One region of the Paenibacillus xanthanilyticus genome, then DNA from elsewhere that is predicted to be linked to it. Evidence: riboswitches for the same ligand, from Rfam matches in the RefSeq annotation. Region 1 holds a riboswitch; each other region holds the start of a gene.
The links. Region 1 has a riboswitch for cyclic di-AMP ahead of ACFSKT_RS14250 (3D domain-containing protein). Riboswitches for the same ligand answer to the same signal wherever they lie in the genome.

Region 1 (7,714 bases):
CCGGCTATCCCGTGTTCCACTGGCTGCAGACGATGGCCGGCGAAGGCGAGTTCGAGCTGTCGGGCAGAAGCTTCACCCTTACGCCCGGCAACGGAGCGTTGTTATTCCCCGGCGTGCCGCATGCGTACGCGAAGAAAGGCAAAACATGGACGACGCTGTATTTGACCTTTGGCGGCACGTTGGCCGAGGCGATGCTCGCGGCGCTTGATATCCGCCATACGGAGTGGTTTCATTGGAATGAAGACGCGCCGATCACCAAGCAGCTGTTCGAGATGATCGATTCGGCGGAGCATGACGAGGACCGCACGGGTCTTGATGCTTCCGCGCAGCTCTATCGGTTCATCACGACGCTCAAGAAATACGGCCAGACGGGCGGGCGCTCGTCGTTGTTTCATCATTTGGAGAAGCTGGACCCGCTGCTGCAGTGGCTGGAGGAGCGCTTCGGCGATCCCGAGATCGGGCTCACGGATATGGCGGACCGGCTGCAGATCAGCCCGCGGTATTTGAACGCGCTGTTCCGGCAGGCATTCGGCATTACCGCCTACGCCTACTTGATCCGGCTGCGCATCCGCAAATCGAAGGAGATCATGAGCCGGGGCGAAAGACGAACGGTGAAGGAAATTGCCCTCGCCTGCGGGTACCGGGACCCGAGCCACTTCATCGCCGCCTTCGGCAAGACCGAGGGGATGACGCCCGAGCAGTTCCGGAAGCTGCAGGGCTGGGCGGCTCCATGACTTCGTTTTACGCTTTTATATGAACTTGCAACTTGCATGGCCTGTGTGCGAAATGCGCCGCGCCGTTATAGAAGGCGCCGCCGTTTCGCCTTGGCTAGACAAGGTTAAAACCGGATAGAATTCAAGGATCGAAAGAACGGAGCGAACGGAAATGGAAGCGAAACGATGCGGAGCATGCGGCTTGGAGAAGCCGATCACCTCCTTCACGAAGCGTTCCGGACGAAGCGGCCGGCGCGGGACGTGCCGTTCCTGCCAGCGCAAGCGAGGACGGGAAGTCGAAGAGGGACCGGCGCTGGCCGACGAGGCAACGCGGGATAGCACCGGAGATGGCCTGACAGGTCATGCCGCGGTAGCGGCGTACCAGAAGCTGGGTCCGGCGCCGAACGGCCAAGACCGGATTAACAGCGTTATTCCGGCATCCTCGGCGCATGACGAGGGCTTGGAAGCCGATGAACCGATTCTCTCCAACGCGGATGGAGACGCGGACAGGGCCGGAGCGCAGTCCGGTGCAGACGCCGAACGCGGCGCGGCCGAGAAGCCGCGCAAGCGCAAACGCAAACGGAGAAGACGGAAGAAGCGCGAGCCAGCGCCGCTTGAATCGGCTCTGCTCGCGCAGCCGCAGGCCGAAACGGAGGCGCGCGAGCCTGACGAGCGCTCGGGAGATCAAGAAGGCGGGTTAATCCCGTTATTGTCAGAGAGCGAAAGGTCCGCCGGCGAGAGCGATGTCGCGATGGCGCTTGAAGAAGCCGCCGCGCCGGAGCCGGACGGGGAAGCCCCGGCGCGCAAGAGGAAGCGCCGGCGTCGCCGGCGCAAATCCAAGTCGAAGCCGGTCCAGACGAGCGCCCTGCCAGACGGCGGCGAAGAGCGGGCGGAAGCCCAATGGCTGCTTCCGGATCAGGATGGCGACGATACGTTCGCCGGCGAAGCCGATTGGGTGGATTCGCAGGCGGAAGGCGTCGACGGCGCCGACGGAGACGGGACGCCGTCGCGCAAGCGGAAGCGGAGGCGGCGGCGCAAGCGCAAAGCAGGCGCCGACCAAGCCGCGGCGCCCGCAAGGCCGCAGGTCAGGCCGCCTTACAGGCGGATCGTGCCGATCAAAGGGCCGTTCAAATACGACGTCGCGCTGCTGAATGACCGGGGCACCGGACTTATTCGTCTGCGCGGTCGGCGCGAGACGGGCAAGCGGTGGTCGACGGAGATTCCGACCGAGATGGCGATCCGCATGGTATCGGAAGGGGCGGCCGGTATCATCAACCCTTCGCTCATTCACAAATTGTACACGAAGACGGATTTCAGGCTGCTCATCCTGCAGCGCGACGATTATATATGCAAGTACTGCGGCCGGTTTGGCGATACAATCGATCACGTCATGCCCAAATCCAAGGGCGGATTATCCACGCCGGATAATTGCGTGTGCGCCTGCGCGGAGTGCAACCTGAAGAAGGCCGACCATTTGGATTTTGTCTTCGACGACTTTTGAGCCGCGCGCGAACACACCGCCGCGCCATGCCGGATAACGATAAAAACACCGCTTGGGCCGGAGGTTTCCGCGATGGAAACACGCTGGCTTTGGCGGTGTTTTGCATTAGCGCATCGGGCGGTTGGAGGGGCCAAGGAAGGGAGCTGTAACCGCATGAAGGCGGCTGAACCAATTGGCGAACGTGCGCTTATAACGGCTTGCCTCCACGGAGAGCTCCGATTTGGCTTCGTCTCGTCCTTCCTGCAGGGTACGGATGGCCTGTCTTCTGTACTCCGATTCGAATGTCATCATAAGCGAATCCTCCTTGGCTATTCATGAGCCGTTTGAATTGCAAACGCTTACACTTTAATTATACATAATATTCAGATTATTTAAAGCGTGTTCAACCATTCCGAATATTATGCAGGGATTTATCCATTTCTGGAATTTTGAAGGTTGAATAAATCCGATCCGGATGAACGGAAATTCCTCTTAGCGACTGCTGGGAGCCATTTTTTCTTGCGCGTCAAACGTATATGAACCCTGCACTTCTACGTGTCGGGGCGCTGACTGCCGCAATTTACCGGTAGGAATCGGGCTTGGGACGATGTAACGTTTTACACGAGCCGAAACTTAATCGTACGGGGGATCTACGGAACCTATCGCAAGCCGATATTTTCCGCCGTGTTCGCGCATGACGACACGGATTCTGCGTTTCGTCCGGGGCTGTCCGCTAGACCGCAAGGTCGTTCGTAGGGCAGCTGAAGGATGGAATCGCTTGGGGTGAATCGCGAGGCGCAAAAGCCATGCACTCGCGTAGGGTCGAACTCCTCGACCCGAATCCGACAACTAACCTCGTAGGCCACATGCTGGAGCGGAGCGTTCGCGGGCTGTAACGGGCCGCGGTTCCGTTCGCGTTGACGAGAGGCGAGCGTCGCGAATGACGGCGCGTTTCTCGTAAATAAAGGAGGTTGTTCATATGTTTACGTTCAAATCATGGAAAAAAACCACGGCAGCCGCTGTTCTCGGGCTTGCGCTGCTCGCCTCGGCTGGCACCGCAAGCGCGGATGCAGCGTCGCATAAAGCGACGGATACCGATACGTTCTGGAGTTTGTCCAAACGGTATGGCGTCTCGGTGGAAACGTTGATGAAGGCAAACCCGACGGTCAATCCGCTAAACATCTACGCGGGTCTTGCGATCACGATTCCCGATGGCAACGGCAAGCCGCAGCAACCTGTTGCGAAAGCAAAAAGCGAGCCGATCGCGAGCGCAATACCGGACCAACTTCCGGCGGCAGCGTCTGAGCCAACGCTGACGGTGAAAGGCAAAGCCGTGGCTTACACGGACGCGCACCACGTCAAAGCAAGTGCTTATACGGCCGCCGCGAGCGAGAACGGCCAGTGGGGCGCCGTCGATTATTTCGGCAATCCCCTGAAGGTCGGAACCGTCGCGGTCGACCCGAGTCTTATTCCGCTCGGCACCAAATTGTACGTGACCGGGTATGACTACAACGGTCTGCCGGTTGGCGGCATGTTTGCTGTCGCGTCCGACATGGGCGGCGCGATCAAAGGCAACCGCATCGATATTTTCGTCTCGTCGTCGCAGCAGCAGGCGCGCACGTTCGGGTATCAATATGTCCATGTGTTTGTTTTGAAATAGCACGAGAAGAAAGGCGACTGCGCTTTATGGCGCGGTCGGCCGCGAGCGCTGCTCCGCTTTATGGGGTTGCGCTTTTTGCGTTTGGCCTTGATGCGACGGATGCCGTTTCGGGCGAGGCGAACGGGCGACCGGCCGACCGAGCAGCTCGGGCAGCGACACGATCGTGTAGCCTTTCTTGCGCAAATATTGAATCAGCTGCGGAAGCGCCTGTACCGAGCCGGATAGATTCTGCGTCGGGCCGCCGCCCGCATGCTGCAAAATAATCGATCCCGGCTGGAGCGTGCTTTTGATATTGGTCATGATGCGCGCGCTGCCGATGCTGCGCCAGTCTTCCGAGTCCACGTCCCAATTGACGACGGTATAGCCATTCGCCTGCGCCCACTCGATCTGCTTCGGCGTAATGGCGCCGTACGGCGGACGGATGTAGCGAGGACTGTAGCCGGCTAACGAGCGCAGCAGCAGATCCGTTTGGGCCACCTGTTGACTGAATTGGTACACCGAGATTTTCGGGAAGACCGGGTGATCGTAAGAATGGTTGGCGATCATGTGTCCTTCCTTGCGCATTCGCTTTACTATGGCCGGATAAGCTTTGGCTTTCGAGCCGAGCACGAAAAATGTGGCGCGAACCCGGTATTTCGCCAGCATGTCAAGCACCTTCGGCGTATATCGGGGATCGGGGACGTCGTCGAACGTCAGCGCGACCTTCATGCTGCCGCGCGAGCCCCGGACGAAGAACGTCCCCGGGTACCGCCGCTGCAGCTCGATCCACGAGTAGGAGTCCGCAGAGCGCTGGTCTCGTCGCGAATCGGCCATCGCTTTAAAGGTGGATGTATCCGACGGAAGCTTGGTTGCCTCAAGACTTCTCGCGGCTTCGCTAATCGGGGTGGCGGAAGCCGTGCACGCCTGCATAGCGAAAAGGAGGGCGAGGACGGTAAGCCATCTTCCTGCAGCCGAATTCCGGATGCCGTCTGCATTACCCATCGGTCTCCCTCCTTTCGGTGGCGAGGTGCTGTTTGATTCATTTTCCCGCCAAGGCGACTCGAACATGCATCGGAGATTTTGATTAATTACAGGAAATCGCCGATTTTAATGCTTTACACGACCTCGCCGACGGGCTTAACATGAGAAAATCAGGAAACCAATCCATGTGTGAAGGAGAATGGAAATGCCGCAAATCGATATGCCGTTCGCGCAATTGCAAACGTATTCAGGGATCAATCCGAAGCCAGACGACTTCGAACAATACTGGGAGGAAGCGCTAAGCGAAATGCGCGCGACGGACCCGCAGATCGAGCTGGTTCCGAGCGCGTTCCAAACGCCTGCGGCGGAATGCTTCGACTTGTATTTTACGGGCGTCGGTGGTGCCCGCGTGCATGCGAAATACGCGCGACCGCGCGGCGCGTCCGAGCCGCATCCGGCCGTCCTGCAATTCCACGGCTATACCGGCAGCGCCGGCGACTGGACCGAGCGTCTGGCTTACGTATCGCTTGGATTTTCCGTGTTCGCCATGGACTGCAGAGGTCAGGGCGGCTCTTCGGAGGACGCGGGCGGCGTGAAGGGCAACACGCATCACGGGCATATTATCCGGGGGCTGGACGATAAACCGGAGAATCTGCTGTTCCGCGGCATTTTCCTCGATACGGCCCAGCTTGCTTCGATCGCCATGGACATGGAGGAGGTTGACGAAACCCGTGTGTACGCGACCGGCTGGTCGCAAGGCGGGGCGTTGACCATCGCATGCGCGGCGCTCGAGCCTCGTATCCGCAAAGCGGCGCCGGTCTATCCGTTCCTTAGCGACTACAGACGGGTGTGGGAGATGGATCTGGCGAAGGATGCCTACGAGGAGCTGCGCGGATACTTCCGCCGATTCGATCCGCAGCACAAGCGGGAGGACGAGGTGTTCACCCGTCTGGGCTACATCGACATCCAGCATTTGGCGAATCGCATTCAAGCCGACGTCGTCATGGGCGTGGGTCTGATGGATACGATCTGTCCGCCGTCGACCCAATTCGCGGCGTATAACAAGATCCAGTCCCGCAAGCGGCTGGAAGTATATCCGGACTTCGGCCACGAAGGACTGCCGGGTCTGCATGACACGATCATTCAATTTTTCCTGAGCGAAGAATAAGGGACTGCCGGCCGTCGGCATCCAACGACCGCTGTACGAACGCCAAAAAAAGCGCCCTCCGGATTGCACTGGAGGGCGCTTTTTGGCGTTGTGGCATCTTAGACTTTAAAGACGGACATCGTGCGCTGGAGCTGATTAACGTGCTGCTGCATGCGCTCGGTTTCTTGAATGACGGATTGAACGGACGCAATCTGTTCGTTCATCGAAGCGGCTACCTCCTCGGTACCTGCCGCCGACTGTTCCGTGATCGCCGAGATGTTCTGGATCGTCGACGAGATGCGTCTCGTGCTCTCCAGCATCGCCGCGCTGTCGCGCGCGAACTGGGAAATTTGTTCGCTGATGAATTTCACGCTGCCGATGATCTCCGCGAACGATTGCTCCGTTTGATGAAGGGCCTCGGTCTGCGTCTTGACGACTTCTCCGTTGACCTGAATGCCGGTGATCGCTTGCTTGACGGCGGCGTCGATGCTCTTGACGAGCGTGAATACTTCCTTGGTGGCCGCGTTCGATTCCTCGGCAAGCTTGCGAACCTCCTGCGCGACGACCGCAAAGCCGCGACCGTGCTCGCCTGCGCGCGCCGCTTCGATGGAAGCGTTGAGCGATAGCAGGTTCGTCTGTTCCGCAATCTCGGAGATCGTGTGCGTAATGGCGGAGATGCCGTCTGCTTTATGTGCCAAATCTTCAATGGAAGCGGCTACATTTGCGGTCGCGTCGACGTTGCGTTTCATTCCTTCAGCTTGGCTTTCGACCGCTTGGCGGCCTTTGTCCACGAGCGCCAGCGCTAGCTCCGAGCGTTCGTTCATCTGCTTGGTCGCGTCGGCGTAGCTTGCGAAGCTTGCTTCGATCTCGCGGATCGAGTCAGCCATGACGTTGATGTCGGCCGAGATTTCGGCTGCGCCCGTAGCCAGCTCTGTGGCGGACGTCGTGACCTGATCCATCATTTGCTTCAAATCGGTATTCTTGTAGTAGATCGTGCGGCTGGAATCGTTGACGACGCCCGAGATGCCGGATGTTTCTTTCAAGATGTCGCGGATTTTGCCGACCATGCTGTTGAAGGAATGGCCGAGTTCCCCGGTCGAGGAGACGTCAAGCGTCTGCGTGAAGTCGCCTTTGGACACGGAATAGGCGGCATTCCTCAGTTCTTCGAACGAATGCGAGAGCGTCTTCTCGAAGAAGAGAACGACCGGATACGTGACCGCGGCCATGACGGCGATGATGACAAGACCGGCCCATACATTGCCCCCGAAGACGAGAAGCGCGATAAGCAGAAGTACGGCGAAGAGGACGACGTTCGAATAAAATCCAACCATGAGCTTCTTGCGGACGGATAAAGCATGCAGCCATTTCATAGACCGACCCAGGCCCCTTTCGTTTGTCACTATATAGGTATCTTTTCCCTTATTATATCACCGGCGCAGGGATTGTCTATATTTGTCTAAAAAGTGGCGAACGGGTCGAATTTCCGGTGCAGAAAAGCTCGAACGAAAGCGGTTGGTGAGGATTTGAAACCTATATGTAAGTAAATTGTAAAAAACTGATTGAAATTTGTAAGTCTTTCGTCTTATAATGAGTCCGAAGTACTAAATGGTAACTTTATGAAAAAATGGCGACGGGGTGTAGATGATGGGGATGGAATCAACGCCGCTTGCGCGGCAAATGGATTATGCGTTTAGGCAGATGGAGCCGGAGTTGATCCATGCGGCAGCAGGAACAGTCATAATTCAAATTCGTAA
Region 2 (7,714 bases), 440 kb from region 1:
ACCGCCGCGCTGTACGGCGCGTCCTTCGCGCTTTGGCGCCGCCCCCGCACCGCTTGGCTCGGCCGGATCGCGGCGGTGACGGGCTGCGCGGCGTTCGGCGTCAGCGTCGCCCTGTTGGGCCGGATCTACAATTCGCACGCGGACAGCTACGGGCTGTTTCTGCTATGGAGCGTGCCCGCGCTGCTCTTCGCTTGGTTGGTCGGGTATTGGCCATTCAAGCTGTTCGCCTACGCGCTGCTGCATCTGGCATTTTACGCTTATGTTGACGCGGCCGGCTGGCGGAGCCCGGACGAGACGCTGAACTTCATCGTCGGCGCCATCGTGGCCGCGGCGAATCTCGTGCTGTTCTTGCTGCTGGCGAAATATCGCGGGGAGGAAAAGCTGCTGCGCACGCTGGCTTTTCTGATGACGGGCTTCCAGCTTGTCTATTTATCGAATTCCTTAAGCTTCGATACGGCGGGGCTGCTGATGAACGCGGGATTCGCCGTATGGGTTGCCGCCGTCACCCGGTACGCGCTGCGCCACCGACGGGATGGCAAGCAGCTGCTGGCGATGGCCGGCCTGCATACGGCGTGTTTTCTCATTCTGAAATATATCGAGTTGGTCGTCCATTACCCTAACGTCCTGTTCTTCGCGCTTGGCGTCGCCTTCGTCGTCGGACTGCTCGCCGCGAGCGCCGCCTTCATCCGCTTCTTGAACCGGCTGGATGCGAATGAGGATGAGGAGGAGGGCCAGGCGCGGGAAATCGAACGAGCGCAAGCCGCGGATAGGCCGCCTTCGACGGAAGCGGGGCGGAAGCGCGCTCGCCGCAGAACGGTGGCCGCGCTCGATATTCAGCGCGTGCTATGGGCCGTCGTCAGCGGCGTCGGCGTCGTGATCGGCGCGGCCTGCATCGTCGGACTGACCGTGCTGGCAGCGGAGGACGCCACGCCCGAAGCGCTGGCGGTCATCAGCGTCCTGCTGCTGCTCGCGGCGGCCTTCGCCATGAAGGGCGTGCCGGCGCCGATCCGCTTCACCGTGTTGATGACCGCCGTGCTGCTCGGCCTCGTGACGGCCGCGTGGGCCGGCAAGCCGATGTACGCGCTGCTCTATGTCGCGCTGTCGCTTGTGGCGTGGGCGCTAACCAAGGGCATCGCGAAGCCGCTGCTCTTCTATGCGCTGGCGAACGTATACGCCTTCTGGCTGATGGATGCGGCGCTGTCGGATTCGCTGCGGGGCGGGTGGAACCTCCTTGCTGCCCTGTTTGCGATCAACGCGCTGGCCTGGGCGGCGGGCTCGCTCGTACGGGACGTCGACCGGAAGCGGTCGCTGCGCTACTCCGCTTACTTGGGGCTGCTCGTGCTCGGCCTTCTGCTCACGTGGGATGAAGCCGGCCACATGGCGCGTTTCATCGGCGCCAGCTTACTCTATTTCGGCGCGCTGACGGCGCTGTTGTTGACGCAAGCGCACGGAGTCAACCGCTTTTATTACCGGTGGGGGGCTGCCGCATGGGCTGTCTTCCTCGCCGTCAAATATTACGATACCGCGTGGAAGCTGCTGCACAAATCGTTCAGTCTCGCCTTAGCCGGCGCGCTCGCCATCGCCTTGACGGCGCTCTACGACCGCCGGTTCGGCGGCCAGGAAGCTGCTGCGGCGCCTTCCGTGCCAAGTCTAGGCTCCAAAGCGTTCGCGTCGATTCTGCTGCTTCAGGTCCTGCTGCTGGGCGGTGCGATCGCGGTTAACGAGACGGCGCTGGCGGGCGGAACGACCGTCAAGCTGGAGCTGGCCCCACTGGATCCGCGCTCGCTGCTGCAGGGAGATTACGTCGAGCTTAATTATGGGATTTCGACGCCTCCCGATCGGGAAGCAAGCGCATTGGAGCAGCTCGATTACGGCGCCAAGATCAAGGTCGTGCTCGCGCCGGACGCTTCGGGCGTGCATCGATTCATCCGCGTTTACCAAAGCGGAGAGAAGCTCGGCGCCGGCGAGGTTGTGATGAACGGACGATGGGAAGGATTTCGGATCGAATACGGCATCGAGCACTTCTTCATCCCGGAGGGGACGGGAGGCGAGGTGGAGCGAACGGCCAAGTTCGCGGAAGTCGTCGTCAGCCGTTCGGGCAACGGCATGATCGTCGGCCTGCTCCCTCGTTAAGGTGCGGGAATGAATAGATTCCGGCGGCGTCCAAAGGGGCGCCGCTTTTTGGCGTGAGCCTTGCCGCGGCGAGGCGGAGACAGGTATATTCGCTGGCTCGGCGGGGTACAATAAATTGACAACAAGAGGTGTAACACGCTATGCTATTTTACATACAAATCTTGAAAATAGGCGGTCTGAACAATGGCATTCAACCCTAAAATTACGGACATGCAAGTGTCGGATATCAATGACAAAACGCAACTGTACCAGTACGTTGTGACCCTTCAGGACAAGTCGAAGTATCGCTTGTTTCTTAGCAAAAATCCGGAGTGGAACTTGCAAGCGGCCAACCGCCTGCTGAACATCCCGTGCCCGATGTGCCGTAAGGACTACTACTGCAAGTGCATGGATAAGCACCTCGACAAGCTTGAGGCCGAGTTCCTGTCCAAGATCGAAGCGCAAGCGTAAATTTCCCGTTACGCAACATAGAGCCGCGCCCGCCGAGCAGCATTGCTGCCAGGCGGGCGCGGCTTTTATGCGTGGCGGGACGGCCCCTAACCGCGATAGTAAATGTATACTTTCTTCGTCTCGCCATCCCAATACGCGTTGCCGCCCAGCAAATTCGCGGCGGTGCGGACGGGGACGTACGTCGTCGAATCGATGACGGTGAAGTTGGTGACGGTCGTGCCGCCGAATTGCGGCTGTTTCTGCGCGTTGTCCCACGTGACCGGATTGCCCGTCGCCGCGCCGACTTGGCGGAGCGGGGTGTAGACATGGCCGTCGATGCTGCATCCATAGCCGGCCAGCTTGTCGTTAATGACGATTTTGATATTATCCGGCTGCGTCGTGTCGACGTCGTCCACCTCGGTGTGATCGCCGGTATATTGATCGAAGAAAGCGCGTTCCATCACATTCAGGTCGACATTGCCGCTAATGCCGTCTGTCTGCCCGCTCTGCGAATATTGGAAGACGGCCCAGCGGTTCCATGTGCTGTTGGCCATCGGCCTATTCACGCCGTAGTGGGCGATCCAGAGCGGATACTCGGCGAGCTCCTTGCCCAGATAAGACCGCGCGAAGCTTGCGCCCGAGTAGATCATGACGGGATGTCCGGTCTGCCTGCGCACGTCCTCGAGCCAGGCGTCGACCCAGTCGGTGAGCGCCGCCGCGCCGATGGAGGACGCCGCGCCTTCCACGTCGAGCACGTGGGGGAAATCGACGTCGTATCCGCTGATCGTACCGACGAAGTGCGCCGCTTCGGCGGCTGGGGTATTGCGCTCCGGATGCGCATAGTGATAGAACCCGATTTTCACGTCCGCCGCCTTGGCGCCCGTGACGTTGCGTTCGAACCGAGGGTCGGTCGAGCTGTTGCCCTCCGAAGCTTTGATGAAGGCGAACAATTTGCCGGCCGCTTTGACCCGGTTCCAATTCACGTCGCCTTGATACCTACTAACGTCAATGCCATCGACATTGCTATCGCTTCTCGCCTGCATATCGCCATCCTCCTTATTAAGATCAGTCTATGCGGCTCGTCGCGCTTCCGACACGGCCAGGCTGCCGGGCGGGAAGGAATGTTGCGGGAGGATTTCATACTTGCGGGCGCTTATCCTATAATAAATATTTGTAAACGTTCCGGCCGGACCCGGAACCGGAACCGGATACCTAATTTAGCTTGGGGGTTCTTATTATTATGCTGTGGTGGGTGTATTTGATTTTGGCGGCAGCGGGGTTTCAAGGGCTAGCGATGCTCGTGTCGCGCGAGAAATTAATGCGGTTCGACTTGGCTGTCATCGACTTCATTCAAGGCTTGGAGTCCCCGGGATTTACGGCGTTCGCCAAGACCGTGACGACGATCGGCTCGGGCAAGGTCGTCATACCGCTCGTGCTGGCGACGGCGGCCGTGCTCTTCGTCGTGCTGAAGCACCGGAAAGAATTAATTTTGCTCATCGGCGGCATGCTCGGTTCGACGCTGCTGAACGAAGGGCTGAAGCGGCTTTACGAGCGCGCCCGGCCGGATATTCACCGGATTATCGAGGAGACGGGCTACAGTTTTCCGAGCGGACATTCGATGGCGTCGTTCACGTTCTACGGCCTGCTGACGTATTTGCTGTGGCGCCATATGCCGTCGAAGCGCTGGCGCGGCGTACTGATCGCGTTCAGCGTGTTCATGATTCTCTGCATCGGCATCTCCCGCGTCTACCTGGGCGTGCATTATCCGTCCGACGTGCTCGGCGGGTATTGGGTCAGCGCCTGCTGGCTGGCTGTCTGTGTCAAATTGTTCCGCCGCCTGGGGCATGTGCGCCGGTAGCGAATGTCTGACCCGCACAAAGCCGTAGCACACCCGGCTTCCAGCGATGAAAGCGAGTGTGCCTACTTTACCTTATGGGGGTATACGCTTGGATTATGACCGCTCTCAAACAGGGCGGTCATTTTTTATGCGCCATTAGCTGCGGAGGAGGCGATGGGGCCGGAATAACGCTTGGCGGGGGAGGCGGATGTCCGAATATTCGTTTGACAATTCTGACAGATGGGGGTACACTTAGCGTACGCTTAATTCCCGTGACGCCAAGGATCGGGAAGCGGGGGAACCAATTTCGGCCCCGTTGACGCTCCGCTTGCCACGTGCAAGAGGAACGCTGCGGCCGGAACGCTTGCAGGTTTAATGATCTGCGGGCAGGGGCGAATCGTTACGCCGGTAACGTAGGGAACCATCTATCCCGAGTCCGTCAGCTAACCTCGTCAGCAGAAGATGGGTCCCGTGATCAGCACCAACTTCGCTCACATTCAGGAGACCCGAACGAACGGGTCTTTTTGTTATTTCCTGAAGACCCGGTTTCAGTCCGATGGCTTGTCGCGCCGTGCGCGCGTAAGGCTTTCGGGCGAATGCGCTGGTCTTTTTTTCTCTGGAATGAAACACGCGACGCCGCTGCATTAGACGTCAACCGTTTCCCTTGCAACACTTTTAGATCATCCTACCGATCATTATACGAGAAGGAGGTTTCTGCCAATGCCAAGCCAGGACCCTATGAATCCGGCCGTCATCCAGGCATCTGCCGCCCTAGCCGGCGGCCATCAGCGGACAGACGACGTCTTCCCCCGCCTTCCCGAGGAATCGGATTATTACGCGACGCTGATCGATTGGAACGACCCGCATGATCCGCTTCGCCAGCTGCATGAGCCGCTGAATCGGCTGAACGGGCGCACCGGGGCGATTCCGCCGCACGACGGGCTGCAGGACACCGTGCCGGGCTGCCAACATGCATTCGGGTCGAGCGCGCTGCTGAACATCGCGCCGGAATGGTTGGCCGATACGGCCAATCTCGAACCGGGGCTCGCATACATTGCCAGTCATCCGGAGATTAACCACGTGCTGCTTAACGGATTCGACGGCTTTGGTCTCTCGATGCAGCAGCTGTCGATCCTGCTTGGCCGGCTTCGCGCGATTAGCCACGTGCAAATCATCCGGTTGGCGACGGAGCTTCCCGTTCGCCAGCCGCGGCGCATTTACGAGAACGAGGCGCTGCTGGAGCTGCTGCGGACGCATTCGACGCCCGAGCGACGAATCTATGTGATGGCGCATATTACGCATCCCCGGGAATTGACCGCCGAAGCGAAGTTGAGCTTGGAAGCGCTGCAGCAAGCGGGCGCCATCGTCGTCAACCGGACGCTGCTCCTGCGCGGGATCAACGACGACGCCGCGGTGTTGAGTGAGCTGCTCGACAAGCTCGTTTGGGCAGGCATAGCGCCGTATTATTTGGCCATGGCGAACCCGAACGGCGCGCACGAGGCACATGCGCTCCCGCTTGTCCGCGCCTATGAATTGGTCGAGGAGGCGAAGGTCCTTACGACCGGCCTCGGCAAACGGGTACGCTTGTCAATGAATCATGCTTCCGGCGTCGTCGAAGTGCTGGCCGTCGAGGATGGCCGGGCCTATTTGAAGTTGTATCGGTCGGGCGACGCGAGGCAGGGGCGTTTCCTCATGCGGGATTGCGGACCGGAGTTGACCTGGTTCGACGAGCTGCATGGGACGGAGTCGGAAGCTAGCGCGGCGGCGGAATCCGAAGCCAGCGCCGCTCTGGAGACGGGCGGAGATCTCTGGCTGGAGCCCGCCCCGGACGTGCGCATCGACTGGAAGCAAGGCGAGCGCAGCGAAGAGATCGTCTCGATCAACATGATGCCGATCGGAGACTAAGCGGCCGAGCAGGCTCGCGCAGCGCCGGATCCAGGCAAGGAACAACCGACGAGCCCATGCGGCCTGTCGGTTGTTCGTCATTCAAACGCAGCTGCGCGCGACAAAAGGCCCGGAACCGACTTGCGGTTCCGGGCCTTGCTTATCTCTGGTATGAAACTTCCTACCGCCGCCAGAGGACGGCGATCGTCTTGTTATCTTGTGCGGGCGGCGTTAATGAGATGCCGCGTATTCGGCTTCTTCGGCCGCCGGGTCCATGCGTTCCTTGCTCATGATCCACGCGCAGACGAGGGCGAGCGCGGCGGGAATGACGCCGATCGCGAACGTGAACGTAATCGAGGACGAGAGCCCCTCCGTGACTTTGTCGAGCACGTCGCCCGGGATGTTCTGACGAACCGCCGGGTTGAGCAGCGCATGCGGATCGCTGAAGTCGAGCCCTTCCGGCACGGTCTGACCGGTGCCGGCGAACGAGTCGGTCAGCTTGCGCGTCAGCGCGTGGCTCTGCAGAATGCCGAAGATCGTGATGCCGAGCGTCATGCCAAGCGAGCGCAGGAAGTTGAGCGTCGAGCTCGCCGCTCCCCGCTGCTTGGCGGAGAAGGAGTGAATGGCGGCGTTGCTCAGGACGGAGAACGAAGCGCCAATGCCAAGACCGACCAATACCATGTACGCCGTCACCGTCAACCGGGACGAATCCGGCGACAGCGTCGTCAGCAGGGCAAGACCGACGACGAGTATAAGCAGCGTCGGGAGCATGATCGAGCGGTAAGGCAGCTTGGTGAGCAGGAAGCCGCCGCCCGTGGCGGTGACGACGGAGCCAAGCATCATCGGCAAGAGCACGAGGCCGGAATTCGTCGCGCTGCCGCCCAGCACGCCCTGAATGAAGATCGGGATATACACCGACGCCGTGATGAACGCCGCGCCGCTCAGCATCGCGATCAGGTTGCTTGACGCGTACAGGCGGTTCTTGAACATGCTGAACGAGATGATCGGCTCTGCCGCGCGCGATTCGATGAACAGGAACGCGATGCCGAACGCCGCGAAGCCCGCGAACAGGCCGAGTATCTCGCCGGAGCTCCATGCATACTCTTTGCCGCCGAGTTCCAGCGCGAAGATGAGACAGACGATCGCGCCGATGAGCGTGATGGCGCCGAACCAGTCGATCGGTTGTTTGCTGTGCTCGTGCGATTCCTTATAGAAGAACGCGATCATCGCAAAGGAAATCAGGCCGAGCGGCAAGTTGATGTAGAAAATCCATTCCCAGCCGATGTAGTCGGTGATGTACGCGCCGAGCAGCGGGCCGAATATGCTCGACATGCCGAAGACGGCGCCGAACAGACCGCCGAGCTTGCCGCGGTCCTGCGGCGGGACGGCATCGAACATGATCGTGAAGGTGATCGGGATGAGCGCGCCCCC
Region 3 (7,714 bases), on a different contig from region 1:
GTTTAGCTTGCGGCCCAGCAGCGTGTGAATGACGACCCGCGTCTGGTTGGTCAAGTCGCGGTAATGCTCGATCAGTATGAGCTTGTCGGTCGGCAGTCCCAGCGCCTTATGCTGGGCGCGCGCCAGATCGATGAGCTGCTCGGCGGCCGTGCGGTCGAGCCCGTATTCGGCATCAAGCCAGCGAATGGTCTCCGCTTCAAGCAGATGTTCCGCCCCATCGTGCTCGTCCGTCTGCGTGTCTCGCAGCCGGAGCCGCGCCGACAACTCGCCGAGAAACCGGCCCAGCCGCACGCCGAGCCGCACGTTGCGACCGCCGGGCTCGTTGCGCCAGAACGGGATTTCGCTGAAGCGGTTCGGCGCTTCCTGGACGTACACGCGGTCATGGTCGATACGGCTGATCATCCACGACGACGTCCCGAGCTGGAATACGTCGCCCGGCCGGCTTTCATGAATATATTCCTCGTCCAGCTCGCCGAGATGAACGCGGCTATCCGTATGATGGACCGGATACGCCGAGGATTGGGGGATCGTGCCGACGCCGGTGACCGCCGCGACCGGGGTGAGCGGGAGACGGGTGACGACATCCCGCTCGCGATCCCAATCGATCAGCGGCCGAGCGAACGGATAGAAGCCTGCTAGCACCTTTAAGACCGATTCGAGCTCTGCCCGCGGGTATTCGCGGTAGCACTCGCTGCCGCAGATGAGCGCATGCAGCCCGTCCACGGCGATGTCCTCGGCCGCGGCGGCCGACACGATATGCTGCGAGAGCACATCGATCGGCCGGCGCGAGAGCTCGATCGCTTCGATCTCGCGCCGAACGACGCTGCGGCAGAGCACCGCGGCTTCCGGCAGCTGGCTGCGGCTTCGGGCGAGTATCACGCCGCGGCTGATATCGCCGACCGCGTGGCCGGCGCGGCCGATCCGCTGGATGCCCGAGGCGGCGTCCATGGGCGGGTCGACCTGAAGGACGAGGTCGACGTGTCCGACGTCGATGCCGAGCTCCAGCGAGGAAGTGGCGACCAGGCAGCGCAGCCGGCCGCTCTTCAGCAGCGACTCGACCTCCAGGCGCCGATCGCGCGCCAGCGACCCGTGGTGGGCGCGGGCGAAGTCTTCCCCCGCCTGCTCGTTCAGACGCAGCACAAGCCGCTCGCACAGCCGCCGGCTGTTCACGAAAAGCAGCACGGACGTCGCGCCCGCCATCAGCTGCAGGAGCCGTTCGACGATCGGCGTCCACACCGCCGCCTCGCGCGATTGCGCGAATCGGCTGAAGTCCGGCATCGTCACGCGCACGTGCATCGTTTTGGCCATCAGGCTCTCGATAATCGAGACGGGCCGTGGTCGGTAGCCCAGCGCGTGCCGAAGCGGCTGCGCGTCATCCGTCTCCTCGCCGAGGCGGGCAGCAGTCCAATTCGCAGAGACCGGCGAATCGTTATCCGGCAAGCCTTGACTAGCTCGATCATCCGGCTCGGCCATGCTATCCGCAGCCTCCCACCCGCCGAGAAATCTCGCCATGCGCGACATCGGCTTCTGGGTCGCCGAGACGCCGATCCGCTGAACGCGGTGCTCGCATAGCGCGGTCAGCCGCTCGAGCGAGAGCGTCAAATGCGCGCCGCGCTTGTCTCCGGCGATGCCGTGAATCTCATCCACGATGACGGAGCGGACGGTCCGCAGCATGGCCCGTCCTTTCGCGGAGGTCAGCAGCAAATACAGCGATTCCGGCGTGGTTACGAGCACCTCGGGCGGCCTTCGCGCCATGCGCGCCCGTTCGGCGGAAGGCGTGTCGCCTGTACGGACGGCCGTCGTGACGCCCGGCCATTCGCCGCCGTTCCCGCCTTCCGCGGCCCGTTCGCCCGCGTACTGCTCAATCTCCGAGATAAAGCCGACCAGATGGTGCTGGATATCGTTGTTGAGCGCCTTTAAAGGCGTGATGTACAAGGTGCGCACGCCGCCGGACCAGCTGCCGCCGGACGCTTGTTTGTCGCGGACGATGAGGTCCAGGCAGGGCAGCAGCGCCGCGAGCGTTTTGCCCGACCCGGTCGGGGCGGCGATCAGCGTATGCGCGCCGCTTCGAATGGACGCCCATGCCTGCAGCTGGACGTCGGTCGGCTCGCCGAACGCGCGGTCGAACCAGCCGGCCAGGATAGGATGAAAGCCTTGCAGCGCATCGGAGGAAGAAGGCATCGAAGTCAGCTCCTTTTCAGGAAGAAGTGATGCTCTCATTATACCTGTTTTTGGTTCAGAAACTGAGCGGCGTCTCATACCTTTAGAAGTAACACCAATCGGGAGGGTATGTATGCAAAGATGGCGGGAGACGTTGGAAGAGAGATGGAACGAATGGAGGCAGGTCGAGGATGCGCTTAGCCGCGCGCTCGAAGGCAGGCGGGTGCTGCGCGTCGCGGGACCTCGAACGCCGAGATTGCTGCCGCCGGCGACCAAGACGATCCGGTCGGGCCAATTGACAGGCCTATCGGGCACCTATGAAGCGGGACTGGCTTGCTTTTGCATGAGCGAACTGAAGGTCGAGGAGCGGCATGCCTTTCTGGAGGCGTGGCACGCGCGTTTAGGAGAAGGGGCGATGGTCGTCATTGCCGACCGAAGGGGCGAAGGGTGCTCATCGGCTTTTGAGCTGCATCAGCTGTTCGCGGAGGTGGGGACGGCGCTGGACGTACAGGTCGGGCGGACGTTTTGGTGGGTCCGTTATGAGATCGGCGCTCACGGCCGTAGATCGTATGGTTAACGAAGCATAAGCGGCGACTTTCCCGCGCAATATGCCCACGCATGATATTACCCTTCAAATTATCCGAATAATCAAATAATTATTGAAAAACCGGTGATCATGGACCCTGGCTTGTTTCATAGGTCGCCGCGAGTGGTGAAGAAGAACTAATACCGGCACGCGCGGCGGAACAGCAAACCGCCGTGCTTGTCCGGGGGAACAAACACGGCGGCTCGTTGTTTGGGATCATCGCGGGGGCGATTGATCCCGGTCGCGAGTTAGTCGACGTCAGTCGTGTCGACCACTTCGTCCGACGGCTCGTCGGCATATTTCTCAAAAGTTTCAGGACTCATAACGCGGCGGGCCGTGACATAGCGCTTCTGATAGTAGGAATCACTAAGTCCGCTGATAGTTACGCCCTTGCTGGAAGACGAGTGAGCGAACTTACCGTCTCCAACGTAAATGCCGACATGCGAAATGCCTTTGCCGCTCGTATTGAAAAATACGAGATCGCCTGGGATCAAGTCGGCTTTCGCCACTTTCTTGCCCAGCTTGGATTGAGAGGAAGACGCGTGCGGGATCGAGACGTTCAATTTCTTGAAGACGTACATCGTGAATCCGGAGCAGTCAAACCCCTTGGTCGTGGTGCCGCCATAGTTGTATGGCGTGCCGATCAGATTGGCGATAACGCCGTCCATTTTGGAATCCGCGAATGCGCTTCCAGCTTGGAACGTGAGCATCATGGCCAGGCCAATCAGCAGAGCAGAAAACTTCTTCAAGAATAGAAACCCCTTCCGGTGCCTACGAGGTTAGCTGTGGGGTTCGGTTGAAGGTACCCTATGATCGCCTCGGGCGTATGCTGCTGCATCCGCCGGGATCAATTCACCCAAAGATGGTTCCCCCGTTTCTCTTGCGAGAATTCGGCATTTTTTTCATTCCGCGTTATGAATTCGATCATTTTCACAATTTCCCTTCTAAGTTCACAGTTTGTTCACACATTAGAATTCTAAGAGTGCAACTTTTTTGCTATTATATCGTATCGTTTTTTCTCTTTCCCTACTAGGGTCGTCCGTCCAATCGACAGTTCTTCCGCTTAGCGCCCCCATACAGGCACGAACCTTCCCGATACGCCTTCGTTTCACGCGCAAGCTTCCTAATCCAACAGCAAAGGACAGCACCTTGTCGGCACTGCCCTTCGCCTTCAATTCTCAACCTTCTTTGGCTTCATTCGACTGCCAGGCCGCGAATTGCGCCGCGACGGTCCATACCTTCATGATCGTGCGCACGAAGTGGAACCCTTGGTGCAGAATCAGTGCGAGCAGCCCGGCCCACAGCATCGACACCGAGGCGGCCGTGAGACTGAGCAGCAGCCCGATCGCCCACATGAGGAGGGAGATGCCGGCGAAAGGCAGCAGCTTCTTCGCCGCCTCGCCCAGTCCGCCCAAGGCGCCTTTGCCCGTCACCGCGCCGAACTGCATGGCCAGGAACAGCAGGTGCAGCAGCACGGCCCCCGCGAACCATCCGCCGGCCAGCGGCAGCGCGCTCGCGCTCAGCTCGGCGAGCGTGTCGCTTGCGATCAGCGCGTCATACAGACGCGGCACCAGCCAGATGCCCGGCACGATCGTCAGCGCGACCTCGAGAAAGTAGAGCAGCATAACCGGCTTCCAGGCTGCGCGGATCCCGGCGAGGAAACGCGTGCCGCCTTCGCTCTCCGATGCGTGAAGAGAATAGAACAGACCCGCGTTGACCAAAGGCGTGATCAGCATGCGCCCGGCCAGCAGCGTCGCGAACAGCCACAAATAAGGATGAATGAGGTCGGTCTTCATCAGTTGGAACTGCGCCTCCGTCAAGAACAGCCTTACCGCGTCCTCGCCGGCCTCGGCGCCGGGATACCGCTGCAGCAGCGGCGTCACGATCGAATCGATGGTCCGGTAGAGGAAGAAGCCCCACAACAGTTCGTACAGGAACAGGACGATGACGATGAAAAAGTGCTGTCCCGTCAGCCACCAGCCTTGCTTTAAATGCCGCCTCATGCCTCGATCCTCCTTTCGTTGTCTATCCAGCCGCCCGTTACCAGGCCAGCGATGCAAACAAGCCTTCGATCAGCTTCGTTAAGCCGATTCCCCACCGGGTGCGCGTTTTCTCCGGCACCTCCGCCTTCAAGTAATTGTTGATATGCCGGTTATCCAGCACGTTGTCGTAGTCCGGGTCCACCGTTGCATAGAGCAGCGGGGAAGGGTGCACCACTTTGAACACCATCTGGCTTTCTCTGCCTTCCCAGATCTTCGGCATCGTCGTGCCGTCGGCGAACTGGAGCACGACCGGGACGGGCCCGTTGGCGCCGCCGCGCCGCTTGACCAGCACGGTGGATTCATACTGACGGTCCCCGTTCTCGGCGACGGGACGCACGGCGATCGATTCGACCGCGTAGTCGGCCATATCTTTGCCGTACACGAAATGGCTGAAATATTCGTCCCACTCCGTCTTGGTCACCTGCTCGACGATGGTTTGGAAGTCGGCCGTGGACGGGTGCTTGAATTTATACTTCTGGAAGTAGGTTCGCAAAATTTTGCGCATCGTCGAAGCGCCAACCTGCTTCTCAATGCCGATCAGCACGAGCTTGGCACGCATGTACACGTTCTCCGCATAGCTGTCCGAACTGTGATACGACCATGACAGCTGCTTGAGCGGGGCCGGGTTGGTCATATAGCTGGCTTCCAGCGTCAGATTCGGCTCGATGCCGTAGGCGCTCTCCATGACTTTGTCCTCCGCGTACGAGGTGAAGCCTTCGTCCAGCCACGCTTCCTCGAACTCGTTGGTGGCGACCATGCCGTACCAATATTGGTGGCCGATCTCATGCACGACCGTGCGCTCCAGGCTGTCGATGGACGGATCGGGAGAATCGGCCTCGAAGCTCGTAACCAGCGTCGGGTATTCCATCCCGCCCGCGCCGCCCGCGCCTTCCGGCGGCACGACGATGGACAAGGTCGAATACGGATACGTGCCATACCACTGGGCGAATTTGCCGAGCGCGGATTTGGCCGCATGCATGTAGCGTTCCTTGTGTTCGGCGTGCTTCGGATCCAGGTAGAGCTTAATGCGGACGCCTGGAATGCCGGTCGTCGAGTAGGCTTCTTCGCTATAGATGAAGTCGGGCGAAGCGGTCCAGGCGAAATCGTGCACGTCGTCGGCGTAAAACTGGAACGTCCGCCGTCCGCCGTCCGCTTTAGTTGGTTTCGTCTGGAAGCCGGTTGCGGCGACCGTATAGTCCGCCGGCACGTTAATCCGCACGTTGTAAATGCCGAAGTTGCTGTAGAACTCGGAGTTGCCGTGATACTGGTGCGCGTTCCAGCCGTCGGCCGTCCGGCCTCGCATGCCGGCCGTCTCGTAAGCGGCCAGCTTGGGGAACCATTGTCCGGCCATGACGAAATCGTCGTGGTAGCCCATCCGCGCGAACACCTGCGGCAGCTTGACCGTGAAGCCGAGCCTCAGCGTGACGCTGCCGCCGGGCGGGATCGCATCGGGCAGACGCAGCTTGGCCAGCGTCTTATCGCTCGCGTTGCCGTCGTCGGGCTGCACGTAATGCAGCCTTGGCAGCAGGCTGTCGCCTCCTTCGGTTTGGAGCGAATCGATCGTCATGCTGCCCACGCCGTCCGCCGTCGCCTTGTCGCTTCGCAATTGGCCGCCCGATTCCCGCATGAAGCTGGTCTCCGGCGATTCGAACGCGTTCGGATAGAGGTGGAAGTACATCTCCGAGACGGCGGACTTGCCGGGGTTTGTCCATGTGAGCGTTTGCTCGCCCGTGAGCGATTTGCTTTGTTCGTCGAGTTTGACGTCGATGTGGTACTCCACCACGCGTTTGCTGAGCGCGACCGGCTTCGGCCGGAGCACCGATTCCGGCACGGGCGCGTTCGTCTGGGGGAGCGTCGTTTTGGGAACGGGGACCGCGGGCGTCGCCGGCTTCGGCGCGGTCTGGACCGGCTCGGGCTTGGCCGTAAGCGAAGCATCCGTTTGAGCAGGCGCGAACGCGTACGTATATTGCGATACCCAGGCATCCCCGAACCCTTCCCGCGCCGATACGCCGAGCAGGGCGGCGGCGACGGCGAAGAGCAGTAAGCGTTTGGCAAGACGTGGCGTCATTGAACGATTCCCTCCCGTTGACAAGCATCTAAGGCATGTATATGTTTGCTTTTCCAGGATTATTAGCTAAAATGGAATTAATGTGTGGACATGCGGGGCAAACCCGCGCCAATATTGGATTTAAGCAAGGTAGAGCCGCGCATTCGGAGCGCGGTTTTCAAAGGGAAGGGAGCCTGGAATAGATGTCTGAACAAGAGCAAGGCCAGCAGCCGGCGGCGGGGGAAGAAGCGCCGAAGAAGGAGAAGAAGCAGCTCGCGCTGAACGTCGTCAGCAACAAGGCGCACAAGGGCTTCGGCGCGGGCACGATCGACCTGAGCCAAGTGTCCTGCGTCATGATCGATAACGGAGAGGCTTATATAGATGTAGGCGCGATGCACGCCAAGAGCAAGATCGAACGCGGCATCAAGTTCACGCCGAACAAGGAAGACACGCCGAACGGACGCCTGTGCTACATTGTATGGGTCGCGGTCGACCGCAACGAGCACGGTTCGTACTACGCGGGCGCGACCGCTTGCCCGATGCTGATCGATACGGAAGCGAAGCGCGGATGGAAGATTCTCGCCGACCACGTGAATCGGCTGGACTACGCGATCAAGCGGCGCTACATGCTGGATGAGCTGACGGCCGACGAGAGGGCCGCGCTGAAAGGGCTGCTCGTCAGCCATAACGCGGAGTGGTGGGCGAATTCGCCGGACGTGCTGAAGGAAGCGTTGGCGTAGATTTATAAATAAGGAACGGGAGGAGAGCCTCTGGTGCCGACGCGGCATCAGAGGCTCTTTTTTAACGTTTCGGCAGGGCTGCCCCGCCGCCCAAATCCGTGCAACGCATGCACGATGGCAGCCGTTATTTGGTTAGGCA
Region 4 (7,714 bases), on a different contig from region 1:
ACGCTTATGAAGAATTGGATGCCTACAGCAGGCTGTACCGGAAGATGAAATAGTAGAGGCAGGTGAACGTGAAGGCGATGGTAACATACGACGGACCCATTAACATCCTGCTCGTGGATGACCACCCCGACAATCTGCTCGCGCTGGAGGCCGTTCTCGGCGATTTGAATTACAACCTGGTCAAGTGCCTCTCGGGCGAGGAAGCGCTGCGCAGCTTGCTGCGGGAAGAATTCGCCGTTATTCTGCTGGACGTGCAGATGCCGGAGATGGACGGCTTCGAGACGGCGCGCCTGATCAAAATGAGAGAGAAGACGCGCGAGACGCCGATCATTTTCATTTCCGCCACCAGCAAGGAATCGGAGCACTTCTTCACCGGCTACGAAGTCGGCGCGATCGACTATATGCTCAAGCCTTTCGTGCCCCAGATCCTGCGGACGAAAATCGAAGGCTTCGTGCGGATGTACATCGGCACGAAGACGCTTCAGCTGCAGACCGAGCTGCTCCATCAGAAGACGCGGGAGCTGGAGAAAATGAACCGCGAGCTGATGCGCACCGCCTACCAGCTGAACAAAACGCAGGCGCTCGCCCGCGCCGTGCAGGAGACCAGCAGCGACACGATGGTCACCTTCGACCGCGAAGGGCGCATTCTGGCGGTGAATCCCGCGCTTACGGCGATGTTCGGCTATCTGGAGAGCGAAGTGATCGGGACGCCGATCGAGCACCTGATTCCCTGTTTCGAGGGCGGCGGCTTCAAGGAGCCGGAGGGGGATGCCAAATCCGGCATGCCGACCGGCAAGCGGATCGAGCTGGCGCCGATGCGCAAGGACGGCAGCCGGTTCCCGGCGGAGATTCAGGTCGGCGTCGCCACGGTGGACGACGACCGGATCTACGCCTGCACGATCAGCGATATGACCGAGCGGAAGCAGTTCGAGCTCGACCTCATGAAGGCGAAGGACGCGGCCGAGATCGCGGCGCGCGCGAAGACCGACTTCCTCGCCATGGTCAGCCACGAGATTCGCACGCCGATGAACGGCGTGCTCGGCATGACCGAGCTCCTGCTGGAGACCGGCTTATCGCCCGAGCAGCAGGATTACGCCGAGATTATCCATAAGAGCGGCGATGCATTGCTCTCGGTCATTAACGATATTCTCGATTACGCGAAGATCGAATCCGGCAAGCTCGAGGTCGAAGAGATGCCGTTCCAATTGGACCTCATCGTCTCGGAGACATTCGAGCTGTTCACCGCCAAGACGAAGCAGCTCGGTCTGCATCTTGCATACGAGCTGGATCCCGGGCTGCCAAAGATCGTCATCGGCGACGGACTGAAGCTTCGCCAAGTGCTGATCAATCTGGTCGGCAACGCGGTCAAATTCACCCCGAAGGGCTCCATTAGGGTCGAAGCGAAATTGGGCCGCATGGACGAGGACGCGATCGAAGTGCAATTCGCCGTGCACGACACGGGCGTCGGTATCCCCGAAGAGAAGCTGCCGCTGCTCTTCCAGCCATTCTCGCAAGTGGATACGTCGCTCACCCGGCGTTACGGCGGAACCGGCCTCGGCCTCGCGATCTGCAAGAACCTCGTCGAGCTGATGCGCGGCACGATTCACGTCGAGACGAATGAAGCCGCCGGGGCCACCTTCCGCTTCACGGTCACCGTCAAGCCATATGGCGAGGAAGGCTACTGGAACCAGGAGGAAGGCACCGACCTGACTCCATGGATGACGCCGCCGGGCTGGTTCCATGAGGCGCTGTCCGAAGCGGAACCGACCGTAGGCGCGACCGAGCCCCCGGTTGACGCCCTAACCTTAGTCGGCTCTGCCGATGCGATGGTGCTGGAGGCAAGCGCGGCTACGCCTGGCTTGACCGCTACCCTGCCGGCGGGCACCCCTGCCGCAAGCGCGGGCAGACCGTCCGCCAGAGCCGAGAGGCCGGGCCTGGAAGGCCGGGCGCCTTCGCGCATTCCGGAGATTAGCTTCGCCTCGTTGTTCGAAGCCGGCAGCCGGGAGCTCTCCTGCACGCTCGAGGTTATCCCGGAAGAGACCTCGCCGGCGATCGGCGCCGCGGCGCCGCAGGTGCTGGTCGCCGACGACAACGAGATCAACCAGAAGCTGACAATTGGCATGCTGGAGAAGCTCGGCATCCGGGCCGATGTCGCCGCGGACGGCGGGGGAAGCGGTGGCCAAGTCGGCCGCCAACCGGTATGCGCTCATTCTGATGGATATGCGCATGCCGGTCATGGACGGACTGGAGGCGACCCGGCAGGTGCTCGCCGCGAACGAAGCGCCCCATACGCCGGTGGTCGTCGCCATGACAGCCAACGTCCTGCCTGCCGACCGCCAGCGCTGCCTGGAAGCCGGCATGGCCGATTTTCTGGCCAAACCGCTGCAATTCGAAGCCGTTAAGCGGCTGCTGCAGCGTTACCGTTTGCTTGACACCATGTAGGGTAAGCGAGGATTTTACGGAGGTTTGCATGGCAAGAAGGGCTGTTCCGGCACGTCATCGCGAGATGACGACGTGCGGAAGCAGCCCTTCTTTGGTTGCGGCGTGAATTCGGCCCAGCCGGGACAACGCGTCCGCTGCTTGCATCCGCCAGCCTTCTTTCGCCGGCAAGCGGATGCGGCGGCACGACGCTTAGCCCCGCAGCAGCGACTCCGCGCCGTCGACGAACACTTCGGTCCCCGTGATATGATTCGACTCGTCGGAAGCCAGGAACAGCACCAGATTCGCGACCTGCGCCGGCTTGCCCGGACCATCCTCGAGCGGCTGATCGCCTTCTGGGAACTCCATCGGGATCGTTACCTCGTCAAGCTCCGGCTTGCGGTCCGTGTTCTGGTCGATATGCGTCGTGATGGCGCCCGGGCAGATCGCGTTGACGCGAATGCCGAACTTGGCCAGCTCGAGCGCGGCCATCTTCGTGAAGGCGACTTGTCCGGCCTTGGACGTGCTGTAGGCGCTGAAGCCGATGTTCGAGAAGACGCGGTTGCCGTTGATCGAGCTCGTGACGATGATGCTCCCGCCGTTCTCCTTCAATGCCGGAATCGCGTGTTTCACCGTCAGGAACGTGCCTTTGAGGTTAATATCGATCGTCGTGCCGAATTCCTCCGGCGTCATCGTCTCGATCGGCGCGAGCACGCCGTTGATGCCCGCGTTGGCGAATACGATATCGAGCCGCCCCCATTTCTCGGCCACCTTCCGGTACGCCGCCTCCATGTCTTCGCTGCTCGAAATATCCGCGCCGATCGCAAGCGCTTCGCCGCCCGCCTTCTCGATGCGCGCCAGGACGGCCGATACCCGGTCCTCTTCCCGGTCGAGGAGCGCCACCTTCGCGCCCTGCTCCGCCAGACGCAGCGCCGCGGCGCGTCCGATGCCCGATCCCGCGCCGGTGACGACCGCGACCTTCCCTTCAACTCTCCCCTGCCCGTTTGCTTGTGCCATATCCCCTGCCCCTTCCTAACTAACTTGGACTGTGCTTCCATCTAATACCCGTTTGGTATTTCCCAAAAACACGACCGGCTATTCAGGCAGCCGATTGCTCGCCGCGAGAGAAGCCGCCCGCAGACCGAGGTCTGCCGCATTCCCCCTCGTTTACCGGCCTTGCCTTGTTTGTAGGTCTTCCAGCCCGTTTTCAGCGAAAAGGCGAAAAACGCCGCGATAAAGACAGCTTGGCTGCGATAACGACGCATGTAAGCGCTGCTTCCGTCCGAATCCGCCTTACACCCGGGAGCGGCCGTTTCTTCGTCCTTTTACACCCTGCGCGCCACGGGAGTATGATAGCTTGCGTACAGCATCCAACATTCGCTGAATTTCCGAACAGGAAAACGGGGGAACCAAACGCGACGCCGCAAGCCGGCGCTCGCAGGGGTGAATCGGCATCCGCGCACGAAGCGCGCAGGCCGTAGGGCGACTCTAACCGCCCGAATCCGTCAGCTAACCTCGTAAGCGTTATTAGAGGGGGGTAAAACTTAGGCGTTCGCACGTTGAACGCAGGGGTATTTCCTCTGCGTTATTTGGCATGCCCCCAAACGCGGTCCAGGCGCAGCATTCTTTTGTAAAGCCGTTATTTGGACGCGCGCGGGCGCGGGTAAAGAAATGACAATGACATTCTCCGGGTGGTGATGCGGGTGTTTACTGCACTCAAACGTTTATTGATCGGGCGCCCTCTGAAATCGGCTGAGCTCGGCGAACAAAAACTGAACAAAACGAAGGCGCTGGCGATTCTGTCCTCTGACGCCCTCTCCTCGGTCGCTTACGGACCGGAACAAATTTTAATCGTGCTGATGACCGCCGGCCCCATCGCGTTCTGGTATTCGATTCCGATCGCGATCGGCGTGCTGGTGCTCCTGCTGGCGCTTATTCTGTCGTACCGGCAAATTATCCATGCGTATCCGCACGGCGGCGGCGCCTACGTCGTCTCCAAGGAGAACCTCGGCATCTTGCCCGGGCTCGTGGCCGGCGGCTCGCTGCTCGTCGACTATATCCTCACGGTGGCGGTCAGCGTATCGGCCGGTACGGACGCGATTACGTCCGCCTTTCCGTCGCTGCATGACTATACCGTGCCGATCGCGATCGCGTTCGTTTTGTTTATCACGGTCTTGAATTTGCGCGGGGTGACCGAATCCGCTTCGGTGCTGGCGTACCCCGTCTATCTATTCGTGCTCGCGCTGTTCATCATGATCGGCGTGGGCATCTACGACATCGCCAGCGGCCATGTGCCGCGCGAGCTGCATGCTTCCCTCGGCACGCCCGTCGCGGGTATCAGCCTCTTCCTGCTGCTGAAGGCGTTCGCCTCGGGCAGCTCCGCCCTGACGGGGGTAGAGGCGATCTCCAACGCGATCCCGAACTTCAAGTCGCCCGCGCCCAACAACGCGGCGAAGACGCTCGCCGCGATGGGCCTGCTATTGGCGCTCCTCTTCTCGGGCATCGTCTTCCTGGCGTGGTATTACGGGATTACGCCGCACCCCGAGGTGACGGTCGTCTCGGAGATCGCGGAGCAGACGTTCGGCCGTAACGCGATGTACTTCGTCATCCAAGGCACGACGGCGCTGATCCTCATCCTAGCGGCCAATACCGGCTACTCCGCGTTCCCGCTGCTGGCGGTCAGTCTCGCCAAGGATAAATTCATCCCGCGGATGTTCACCGTGCGCGGCGACCGCCTCGGGTATTCGAACGGTATTCTCATGCTGGGCTTGTCGTCGATTCTGCTCATTATTCTATTCAAGGGCCAGACCGAGCATCTGATTCCGCTCTACGCGGTCGGCGTCTTCATTCCGTTCACGCTGTCGCAGACCGGCATGCTATTGAAGTGGATTCGCGAGAAGCCGAAGGGCTGGGGGCTCAAGCTGGCGATCAACGGCATCGGCGCGCTCATCTGCCTTGTCGTGACGCTGATGTTCTTCTTGACGAAATTCCAGCAGGTCTGGCCGGTATTGGTCTTCCTGCCGCTCATTATTTTGCTCTTCCGCCAGATCCGCAAGCACTACGACGCCGTCGGCGACCAGCTCCGCCTGTCCACGTGCGAACCGCCGATCACGATCGAGGGCAACGTTATTATTGTGCCGGTGGCGGGCATGACCCACGTCGTGGAGAACTCGCTGCGTTATGCCAAATCGCTGAAGCCGGAGCAGATCATCGCCGTCCACGTCCCGTTCGAGCGCGAGGAAGAGGCCGTCTTCGAGGAGAAGTGGAAGCAGTGGCAGCCGGACGTGCGGCTTGTCACGCTGCATTCCCCGTACCGCAGCATCATCCAGCCGCTGACGAAATTCATCGATACGGTGCAGCGTAAAGCGGGCGAGATGAACGTGCAGGTGACCGTCGTCATCCCGCAATTCATTCCGAAGAAAGGCTGGCACCATATTTTGCATAACCAGTCAAGCTTGCTCATCCGCGCGCATCTGCTGTATCGCCGGGACGTCATCATCACGACGGTGCCGTATCATTTGAAGAAATAAGGGGGGCTTCCTCCCCCTTCCCCCTCCGCTGAGGGGAACCAAGCATATGCTTCCGAAGTGCGCTTTCCGTTGGAAAACGCTCAGACTTCGCCCTCTGGACTCCCTATTTCGTGCTGGCATATTTGTTCCCGGTCGGCGGGTTGCTTCGAGCTGGCACGCTTTTGTCCTCGCGGACAAAGCTTCAGTAGACGCTTTTCCTTAACCCAACAGCATGGCCCTCCTAAAGAGGGCAACCAAAGAGCCCGGCCCAGCGTATGCTTCCGAAGCACGTTTTCCGCCAGAACACTCTTAGCTACCTTCGCTTTCGTCCGCTTCCGCGGACGCGCTTTACGTTTTAGTTTCAAAATGGTTAGTTGCATCATTTCCTAAACAGCAAGAAAGCAGGGACCCCATGGGTACCCTGCTTTTTTTATCGTATGGGTGAGACTGCATGCCCCTACTTCTCGCGATCGGGCAGCTGCTCGACGTAGCTGTCCGAATACTTCAGCAGGTTCAGCGCGCTCTCGTAATCTTGCTCCGTCACGCTCTCGACCGGCTTGGCCTCGCCGCCCGTCAGCGGGTATTCCACGCCATCCTCGAACCCGACGCCCGGAATGTACAGCGATTCCCCGCTCAGGAATGAGCCCGACGGCAGGTAGTAGCGCTGCGGGAGCACATTGCGTGTTTTCTGGTTCAGCAGATCCTGTCCAAAATGAATATGGTCCCCCAACGAAATGCCCAGCAGGTTCATCGCCGTCGGCATGACGTCGGACTGGCCGCCGATCTGCTGCTGCCGCGACGGGTACGTCACGTTGTCGCCTGCGATGATGAGCGGGATGTTGATCATGTCATGGTACGTATACGCTCTGCCGTAGATCTCTTCCATCAAGCGCTTGTCGCTGCTGTCGAGGGAGTATTTGGGCAGGCCGAGATGGTCGCCGTAGAGGAGCAGGATGCTGTTCTCCCACACCCCATTGGCCTTCAGCTCCTCGATGAACTTGCCCAGCGCGTAGTCGGCATAGCTCTGCGCGCGGATGTAATCGCCGACGAACGTGTCTTGATATCGCGCCGGCAGCGTGATTTTGTCCTTCTCCGCCGGAATGGAGAACGGGTGGTGCGCCGTCATCGAGATGACGTGCGCATAGAACTTCGTGCCCGCGTCCTGCTTCTGCTTCAGCTCCTCCGCCGTCTTGCGGTAGAGCACTTCGTCCGACGCGCCGAAGAAGACTTTATCCTCTTCGGTGAAGAACGGCTTGTCATAGTAGCGCGTGAAGCCGAGCGCATCGTAAAGATTGTTCCGGTTCCAGAACGCGACATCGTTCGTGTGGAAGCTGTAAGATTCGTAGCCATGCTCCGCCAGCAGCTTCGGCATGCTCGGCAGCGCCTTGTCCGCGTATTGCATCGCGGCCGCGCCGTGCGGCGGAATGTAGAACGACGTATTGACGACGAACTCCGCGTCGGATGTGTTGCCCTGCCCGACCTGCTGGAAGAAATGCGGGAAGTAGAAGTTGTCCCGCGCCAGCTTGTTCATGTTCGGCGTCACTTCCTGGCCTTCGATCTTGAGATCGATCAAGAAATTCTGGAATGCCTCCAGCTGCACGATGATGACGTTGCGTCCTGCGGCGGCACCCGCCAGGTTCGGCGACTGCGGGTCCTGAATGCCTTTCATGGCGTTAATCGCGTCCTGCGTGATCTGGTCGACCGGGACGAGCGGCTCGTCCCGCTGATCGGCGACCGTGAACGCTTCGTAGTTGAGAATGCCCATCTCTTCGGCTTTCTTGATCTCG

Region 2: it holds a riboswitch for cyclic di-AMP, as region 1 does, so the genes downstream of both, ACFSKT_RS16195 (KamA family radical SAM protein) here and ACFSKT_RS14250 (3D domain-containing protein) in region 1, are expected to answer to the same signal.
Region 3: it holds a riboswitch for cyclic di-AMP, as region 1 does, so the genes downstream of both, ACFSKT_RS30780 (C40 family peptidase) here and ACFSKT_RS14250 (3D domain-containing protein) in region 1, are expected to answer to the same signal.
Region 4: it holds a riboswitch for cyclic di-AMP, as region 1 does, so the genes downstream of both, ACFSKT_RS28860 (APC family permease) here and ACFSKT_RS14250 (3D domain-containing protein) in region 1, are expected to answer to the same signal.

The regions. Positions count from the first base shown of each region.
Region 1 covers NZ_JBHUHA010000001.1:3,327,379-3,335,092, reverse strand. The annotation lists gene ACFSKT_RS14265 (AraC family transcriptional regulator) at 1-734, shown strand, start outside; gene ACFSKT_RS14260 (HNH endonuclease) at 886-2,214, shown strand; gene ACFSKT_RS14255 (hypothetical protein) at 2,320-2,505, opposite strand; cyclic di-AMP (ydaO/yuaA leader) riboswitch at 2,808-3,072, shown strand; gene ACFSKT_RS14250 (3D domain-containing protein) at 3,173-3,853, shown strand; gene ACFSKT_RS14245 (polysaccharide deacetylase family protein) at 3,878-4,834, opposite strand; gene ACFSKT_RS14240 (alpha/beta fold hydrolase) at 5,019-5,981, shown strand; gene ACFSKT_RS14235 (methyl-accepting chemotaxis protein) at 6,080-7,330, opposite strand; gene ACFSKT_RS14230 (O-methyltransferase) at 7,605-7,714, shown strand, end outside.
Region 2 covers NZ_JBHUHA010000001.1:3,766,085-3,773,798, reverse strand. The annotation lists gene ACFSKT_RS16215 (GDYXXLXY domain-containing protein) at 1-2,133, shown strand, start outside; gene ACFSKT_RS16210 (hypothetical protein) at 2,317-2,583, shown strand; gene ACFSKT_RS16205 (GH25 family lysozyme) at 2,670-3,605, opposite strand; gene ACFSKT_RS16200 (phosphatase PAP2 family protein) at 3,803-4,420, shown strand; cyclic di-AMP (ydaO/yuaA leader) riboswitch at 4,650-4,870, shown strand; gene ACFSKT_RS16195 (KamA family radical SAM protein) at 5,120-6,304, shown strand; gene ACFSKT_RS16190 (MDR family MFS transporter) at 6,515-7,714, opposite strand, start outside.
Region 3 covers NZ_JBHUHA010000002.1:3,020,505-3,028,218, forward strand. The annotation lists gene ACFSKT_RS30770 (DEAD/DEAH box helicase) at 1-2,181, opposite strand, end outside; gene ACFSKT_RS30775 (hypothetical protein) at 2,294-2,737, shown strand; gene ACFSKT_RS30780 (C40 family peptidase) at 2,995-3,495, opposite strand; cyclic di-AMP (ydaO/yuaA leader) riboswitch at 3,500-3,652, opposite strand; gene ACFSKT_RS30785 (hypothetical protein) at 3,925-4,749, opposite strand; gene ACFSKT_RS30790 (M1 family metallopeptidase) at 4,787-6,856, opposite strand; gene ACFSKT_RS30795 (YwhD family protein) at 7,039-7,575, shown strand.
Region 4 covers NZ_JBHUHA010000002.1:2,573,708-2,581,421, forward strand. The annotation lists gene ACFSKT_RS28840 (CheR family methyltransferase) at 1-53, shown strand, start outside; partial or broken gene ACFSKT_RS32690 (response regulator) at 78-923, shown strand; partial or broken gene ACFSKT_RS32695 (ATP-binding protein) at 990-1,646, shown strand; gene ACFSKT_RS28850 (response regulator) at 2,221-2,442, shown strand; gene ACFSKT_RS28855 (SDR family oxidoreductase) at 2,632-3,435, opposite strand; cyclic di-AMP (ydaO/yuaA leader) riboswitch at 3,787-3,958, shown strand; gene ACFSKT_RS28860 (APC family permease) at 4,116-5,948, shown strand; gene ACFSKT_RS28865 (LTA synthase family protein) at 6,385-7,714, opposite strand, start outside.